2 linked regions of the Marinagarivorans cellulosilyticus genome follow. The protein of the gene in region 1 binds, or shares a complex with, the protein of each later gene. Links are inferred from orthologs where the notes say so. Each region holds a gene or a part of one and is shown on either strand. Other genes may lie near its edges. The genes, in order: tsaB and tsaD.

Evidence for each region.
Region 2: the proteins of tsaB (region 1) and tsaD are in contact, whole or in part, in a solved structure (PDB 4WQ4), measured with the Escherichia coli proteins. The link is inferred for Marinagarivorans cellulosilyticus from one-to-one orthologs.

The regions. Positions count from the first base shown.
Region 1 is NZ_AP023086.1:3,494,798-3,497,855, forward strand. The notes cover bases 264-3,001. They hold tsaB (tRNA (adenosine(37)-N6)-threonylcarbamoyltransferase complex dimerization subunit type 1 TsaB), read left to right. Parts: upstream 264-1,149; coding sequence 1,150-1,854; downstream 1,855-3,001. Other genes in these bases: MARGE09_RS14070 (hypothetical protein), read left to right, coding at 264-1,051; MARGE09_RS14080 (undecaprenyl-diphosphate phosphatase), read left to right, coding at 1,879-2,676; MARGE09_RS14085 (M18 family aminopeptidase), read left to right, coding at 2,693-3,001. Also shown: more of MARGE09_RS14070, read left to right, coding at 239-263; more of MARGE09_RS14085, read left to right, coding at 3,002-3,058. UniProt on the Escherichia coli protein: Required for the formation of a threonylcarbamoyl group on adenosine at position 37 (t(6)A37) in tRNAs that read codons beginning with adenine.
Region 2 is NZ_AP023086.1:2,115,050-2,118,329, forward strand. Bases 38-2,997 are described here. They hold tsaD (tRNA (adenosine(37)-N6)-threonylcarbamoyltransferase complex transferase subunit TsaD), read left to right. Parts: upstream 38-969; coding sequence 970-2,025; downstream 2,026-2,997. Other genes in these bases: MARGE09_RS08255 (GatB/YqeY domain-containing protein), read right to left, coding at 38-389; rpsU (30S ribosomal protein S21), read right to left, coding at 544-759; folB (dihydroneopterin aldolase), read left to right, coding at 2,022-2,384; folK (2-amino-4-hydroxy-6-hydroxymethyldihydropteridine diphosphokinase), read left to right, coding at 2,384-2,872. Outside these bases: more of MARGE09_RS08255, read right to left, coding at 1-37; MARGE09_RS08280 (DUF6701 domain-containing protein), read left to right, coding at 3,025-3,280.

The sequences.
Region 1 (3,058 bases):
ACATTAGGCTTTTGTTATTTTGGTGGAGTTTTGCATTGCCGTTATTAAAAATTTCAGAACATTTCTTATGTTTTATTCAAAAAACAATCAAAAAAAGGCCTTTTAAAGACGTTAAAGTTAAAAAGGGCGTGCAAATGATCATTTTTTAAAATAATATTCGCGTCGTGCGCCTTGTGTTTGAAATTTTCTGCTATGGTTTCGAAGAGGTGCACCCTATTTCGAGAGAGGAGAAACAAAAATGGCGAATGTAGCAAAAAAACGTGGTCGTCCAGCGAAAGCAAAAACGACTGCAGTAAAAGCAAAAGCTGGCCGTCCTGCTAAGAAAGCTGGCCGTCCTGCAAAAGCAGCTGTTGCTGTAACTGTTAGCCCTGTTGTTGCGAAAGCAGAAGCAGCGTTAGTAAAAGCAGAAACTGCTGTATCTAATGTGGCAGCAAAATTGTCTGCTGCTCGCGAAAAGGCTGCAGCTGCAGCTGAAAAAGCGGCAAAAACTAAAACTGCTGCGGCAAAACGCACAGCGGCTACTGCAAAAACTAAAGTTGCGCCTTTGGCGGCAACGGCGAAAGCGGCGCGTGCAGCTCTTGCTGCTGCTAAGCAAGAGCTTGTAGCGGCTAAGCGCGTAGCTAAACTTGAAGAAGTTAAAGCTGCCGAAGAGGCTCGCTTAGAGGCTCTTGAAGCTAAGCTAGCTGAAGCAGCTGCTGCAGATTTAGAGAAAGCTGTAGCGGCATTCACTAAAAAGTGGCAAAAAGTACGTAGCGCAGCTGATGCTAAGAAGATTAAAGCAGCGTCTTCAAAGGCTAAAGCTAAATTAGCAGCGGCTACTAAAGCGGCTGGCGTGAAAGCGACAGCTGCCAAAAAAGCACCTGCTAAAGCAAAAGCTTCGGCGAAAAAAGCAGCACCTGCTGCTGGTGGCGCAGTTAAGCGTCGCGGTCGTCCACCAAAAGCTGCAGCTAGTGCTCCAGCGGCTGGTTCTGCGCCTAAGCGTCGCGGTCGTCCACCAAAAGCGGCAGCAGCACCAGCACCTGCCCCAGTAGAAGCTCCAAGCGCAGAATAATATTTGCCTTGTTGTTATAAAAAGCCCGCTTTATAGCGGGCTTTTTTGTGCGCGACATTTAAAGGCGCTACAATGTCGCCTTTTTTTGAGATCTATCAATGAGTGTGATTCTCGCTTTTGAAGCCAGTGCCGATGCTTGCTCTGTATCGCTAAGGTTATCCCCTGTAGAAGTGAATATATTGAAGAGTGATGAGCCAAGGGCGCATGCGGCCCATTTGTTACCCTTTGCTCAAGAGTTGCTCGATCAAGCTGGGCGCACGATAAATGATATCGATTATATCGCTTGCGCTATTGGCCCTGGGTCATTTACAGGGTTAAGAATTGCATTAAGTGCGGCACAGGGTTTGGCCTTCTCGGCCAATAAAAAAATTGTACCAATAAATTCTCTTTCGGCGTTGGCGTTTTCAGCTCAAGCGCCGGACGATTGCATCGTACTGCCAATGATGGATGCCAGAATGGCTGAGGTGTATTGGGGGGCGTATAGTTCGCAGGGTGTTGCCCTTAATGAATCGCTTCAAGCGGTATTAGGTGCTGAAGATTCTTTATTTGCCGATTTACAAGCAATCTCTTCGCCGCAGGCATTGCTGCCTGTTGGCTGCGCTTGGAAAGATATCGCTTTTGCACAAGCCGCACAGGGCTCGTTATCAATGATGCCTCCCTTGTTAACTCAGGTCGATGCTGGTCATATTGCCGCGCTAGCGGATAAACAGCTCCCTTTGGGCGGTCTAGATCCTCAGTTGGTTGATCTTTGTTATTGCCGCAATTCAATTGCTTGGAATAAGCGCACCCGAATTCGTTCCTAACGGTTTTATATATTGGATAAAAGTATGGATATTGTTCAAACAATTTTACTCGCGTTGATTCAAGGTATTACAGAGTTTTTACCTATATCAAGTTCGGCGCACTTGATTTTACCAAGCCAAGTATTGGGTTGGCCTGATCAAGGTTTGGCATTTGATGTTGCTGTACACCTCGGAACCCTTATTGCTGTTGTAGCGTATTTTCGTAAAGATATCGCGTTGCTAATGGTTGCTTGGTTTGGCCAGTTATCGGGCCGTGCTGCGGATGAGCATACCCGCTTGGCGTGGTTTATTATTATCGCCACAATACCTGCGGGCTTAGCTGGGCTTTTATTTAAGGATTTTATTGAGATCAATTTGCGATCCTCGATGGTTATCGCAGTTACAACATTGGTTTTTGGTTTGTTGTTGTGGTTTGCTGACGCTAAAAATGAGGGCGCTAAAACGTTAGTGCAGTTAACTTTGGCTGCGGCCGTGATTATAGGATGCGCGCAAGCGCTAGCGTTAATTCCGGGGACTTCTCGCAGTGGCATAACAATTACCGCTGCGCTATTACTAGGGTTTTCTAGGCAGGATGCTGCACGTTTTTCTTTTTTGATGTCTATTCCCATTATTGTCTTGAGTGCCGGTTTGATGTCTTTGGAGCTGCTAGGGGCAGATAGTGTGGATTGGACTGCATTGATTATTGGTACGGTTGTTTCTGCAGCTAGTGCCTACGCCTGTATTTATTTCTTCTTGGCTTTCATCAACCGTTTAGGCATGTTGCCATTTGTAATTTATCGCCTTATTTTAGGTTGTATCTTGTTATTTATTTCTTTTGCATAGTAAATAGGCTTTGTTGATGACGCATTTCAATACGCAATTGTTAGATTATGTTTCGTGCTCACCTACACCGTTTCATGCGGTAGCGAACGCAGTCCCTTGGCTGCTTGATGCTGGCTATCAGCGTTTGAATGAAAGCGACGATTGGGTATTGTCACCCGGCGGGAAATACTTTGTTACCCGGCGCGATAGCTCGTTAATTGCGTTTAAACATGGCGCGAAACCTATGCTTGAGACTGGCATTCGTATTCTGGGCGCCCATACGGATAGCCCATGCCTAAAAGTAAAGTCTCAGCCGGATGTTGCAAGGCAAAGCTATCATCAGGTGGGTGTAGAGGTTTACGGTGGTGTATTGCTGGCGCCTTGGTTTGATCGTGATTTGTCG
Region 2 (3,280 bases), 1.4 Mb from region 1 along the record:
TTGGGTTTAATAAACCCCATAACTTTGCCCATATCACCCATGCCGTTGGCGCCAGTATTGGCGATGGCATCGTTGATAAGTGCTTGAATTTCGTCTTCGCTAAGCGGTTGCGGCAGGAAGTCTTTAATTACCCCAATTTCAAATTGCTCGATGTTGGCAAGGTCTTCTCTGCCGGCATCGGTATATTGGGTAGCGGCATCGCGGCGCTGCTTAACCATTTTGTCGAGCACCGCGAGCACGCGAGCGTCATCAAGTTCAATGCGTTCATCAACTTCGATGCGTTTAAATTCAGCGGTAACCATGCGCAAAACGCCAAGGCGTTCTTTTTCTTTTGCGCGCATTGCTGCTTTAACGGCGTCGGTGATTGCTTTCTTGATTTCACTCATCAGGTAGTAGCCCTAAAGTTGTGTTAGGTGGTTGTGCGGCCTAACGGGGAACGTTGGCATGGCCAAAGTGCCCAGCCCCAATGGCTCACCGTCGGTGGGCTAGGGGCCCAATAGCGTATATATCTAATGCTGAAGCTTTAGAGGCCCAGCAGCGCTATTAATAAAGGCGTTGGAACTTGCGGGTTTCGCGAGACATCTTTTTAGCGTGACGCTTAACAGCAGCGGCAGCTTTACGCTTGCGAACAGTTGTGGGCTTTTCGTAGCACTCGCGACGACGTACCTCTGCAAGAACGCCTGCTTTTTCGCAAGAACGCTTAAAGCGACGTAGGGCAATATCAAATGGCTCGTTTTCTTTCAGTTTTACTGAAGGCATATATCTACCTGTAATAAATAAATGTTGGCTAGTACGACTGCTTTAGGGGGCAGCCTTTTAAGGGTGCGCAATTCTATACAGTTGATGCCGCCCCTGCAACGTTTAATTGTAGACAGCACTTTGGTTTTGCGCTATGGCGCGAAAATCATAGAGAAATCGGGGGCTGCAGGGTAATATTGCGCGCAAAATTAATGGTAGCTCGGTGTAAGAATGTTAGTCCTTGGAATAGAAACGTCGTGTGATGAAACGGGTGTTGCGCTGTATCACAGTGAGCAGGGCCTGTTGGCTCACGCATTGTATAGCCAAATAGCGCTGCACGCTGAATACGGCGGGGTGGTGCCCGAGCTCGCGTCGCGCGATCATATCCGTAAATTATTACCCTTAGTTGACGAAGTGCTCGAAAAGGCTTCGTTAAGTAAAGCGGATATTGACGCCGTCGCCTATACCAAGGGGCCAGGTTTAATTGGCGCTTTATTAGTGGGGGCGTGTACCGGCCGGGCTATTGCAATGGGGTTAGGTGTGCCGGCTATTGGTGTACACCATATGGAAGGGCACTTGTTAGCGCCACAGTTAGAAGATTCCCCGCCGCCCTACCCTTTTGTGGCATTGCTTGTGTCTGGCGGGCATACCCAGTTAATCGAGGTGCAAGCGCTGGGTGAATACACTCTTTTAGGGGAATCGCTAGACGATGCCGCAGGCGAAGCCTTTGATAAGGCGGCAAAAATGTTAGACCTCGATTACCCCGGTGGCCCGCGCTTAGCCGCCATGGCCGAGCAAGGCGAAGCGGGGCGCTTTAAATTTCCGCGGCCAATGTGCGACCGCCCAGGGCTAGATTTCAGCTTTAGCGGTTTAAAAACCTTTACCCTTAATACCGTGACTAAGCATGCGCTAGACGATGGCTTGCCTGATGATCAAACCTGTGCCGATATTGCCCACGCCTTCCAGGAGGCCGTGGCCGATACCTTGGTGATTAAATGCCGGCGTGCACTCGAGCAGTGTGGCATGAAAAGCTTAGTGATAGCCGGCGGTGTATCGGCAAATACACGGCTACGGCAAAAGTTGGAGGCCGCATTGGCCAAAATGGGCGCTAAAGTTTTTTATGCGCGCCACGAGTTTTGCACTGATAACGGCGCCATGATTGCCTACGCGGGTTGTCAGCGTTTACTTGCTGGGCAAAGTGAAACCCTTGCCGTTGAAGTGCGGCCGCGTTGGCCAATGACAGAGCTAGCGGGCCTTAGCACGGCAAAAGCGGAGCCTAACCGATGAGTGCCGATACCGTGTTTATTAAAGGCCTAAAAACAGAGGCGGTGATCGGTGTTTTTGAGTGGGAGCGCGAAATTCGCCAAGCACTTTATATTGATGTGGTGATGGCTACCGATATTCGCTTAGCTGCAGCAGAAGATAACCTTAAGCACACACTAGACTACAAAGCCATTACCGACCGTATACAGCACTTTGTGGCCCAAAGCGGCTTTAAATTGATCGAAACATTGGCGGAGCATTTAGCCGCATTACTACAGGCAGAATTCGGCATAGCATGGCTACAACTGAGTGTTCACAAACCCGGCGCCATTGCTGATGCACAGGATATTGGTATTACCATCGAACGAGGAGAAAAGCCCTAATGGCTGAGGTATTGCTAGGTTTAGGCAGTAATCAAAATGCAAAAGTGGTTTTTAAAAGCGCTTTAAATTCGCTGCAGGGCACATTTGGCGCACTCGTTTTATCGCCGGTTTACGAAAGTGAATCGGTAGGTTTTGATGGCGATAACTTTTTGAATATGGTGGTACAAATTCAAACCCACTTACCCGTGGGTAAGCTGTTGGAAACACTGCGCGCCATTGAAGATGCCCATGGCCGCGACCGCACGCAACCTAAGTTTGGTGGCCGAACGCTGGATATCGATATTCTGACTTACGACGATGTGGTGGGCTGTATTGATGGTGTAACACTGCCGCGCGATGAAGTACTGAAAAACGCTTTTGTCTTAAGACCTTTGGCAGATACTTGGCCAAGTGGTTTGCACCCCGAGCTAAAACGCAGCTACCGCGAGTTGTGGTCTGAGTACGATAAATCCTCGCAAAACCTCTGGTTAGCCTCCCTCGACGATTAAGATCAATCGCGCCTAGAGGTTATTAATGGCGTCACCCATATACCTGTTTTGGCGCTTTCGCCCAACGGCGCTTTTCGTACCCCCATAGGCACTATGCGCGCCTTATTTTTACCTACACTTAATGCACAATAGTATGTGTTAGGTGTGGGTGAATGCGTTTGGGTGAGCAATTAGGGTTGGCGGGGTATAAAAAGCGCATAAATCGCGGAACTCACTGCGTGGGCATAGCCTATAGCGCCGTGTTGGCGGTGGTGCTGTGCTTGGCTGTGCTTAGCGCACCGGTATCGGCGGCCACGGTAGGTATCCCCGCCAATAGCGAAACGCAAATTGAAGCAGAAGACTACGTTAGCGCTTACGATACTACAGGGGGTAACGCTGCGGGCAGCCCGTCGTCGTGTACTTACAATG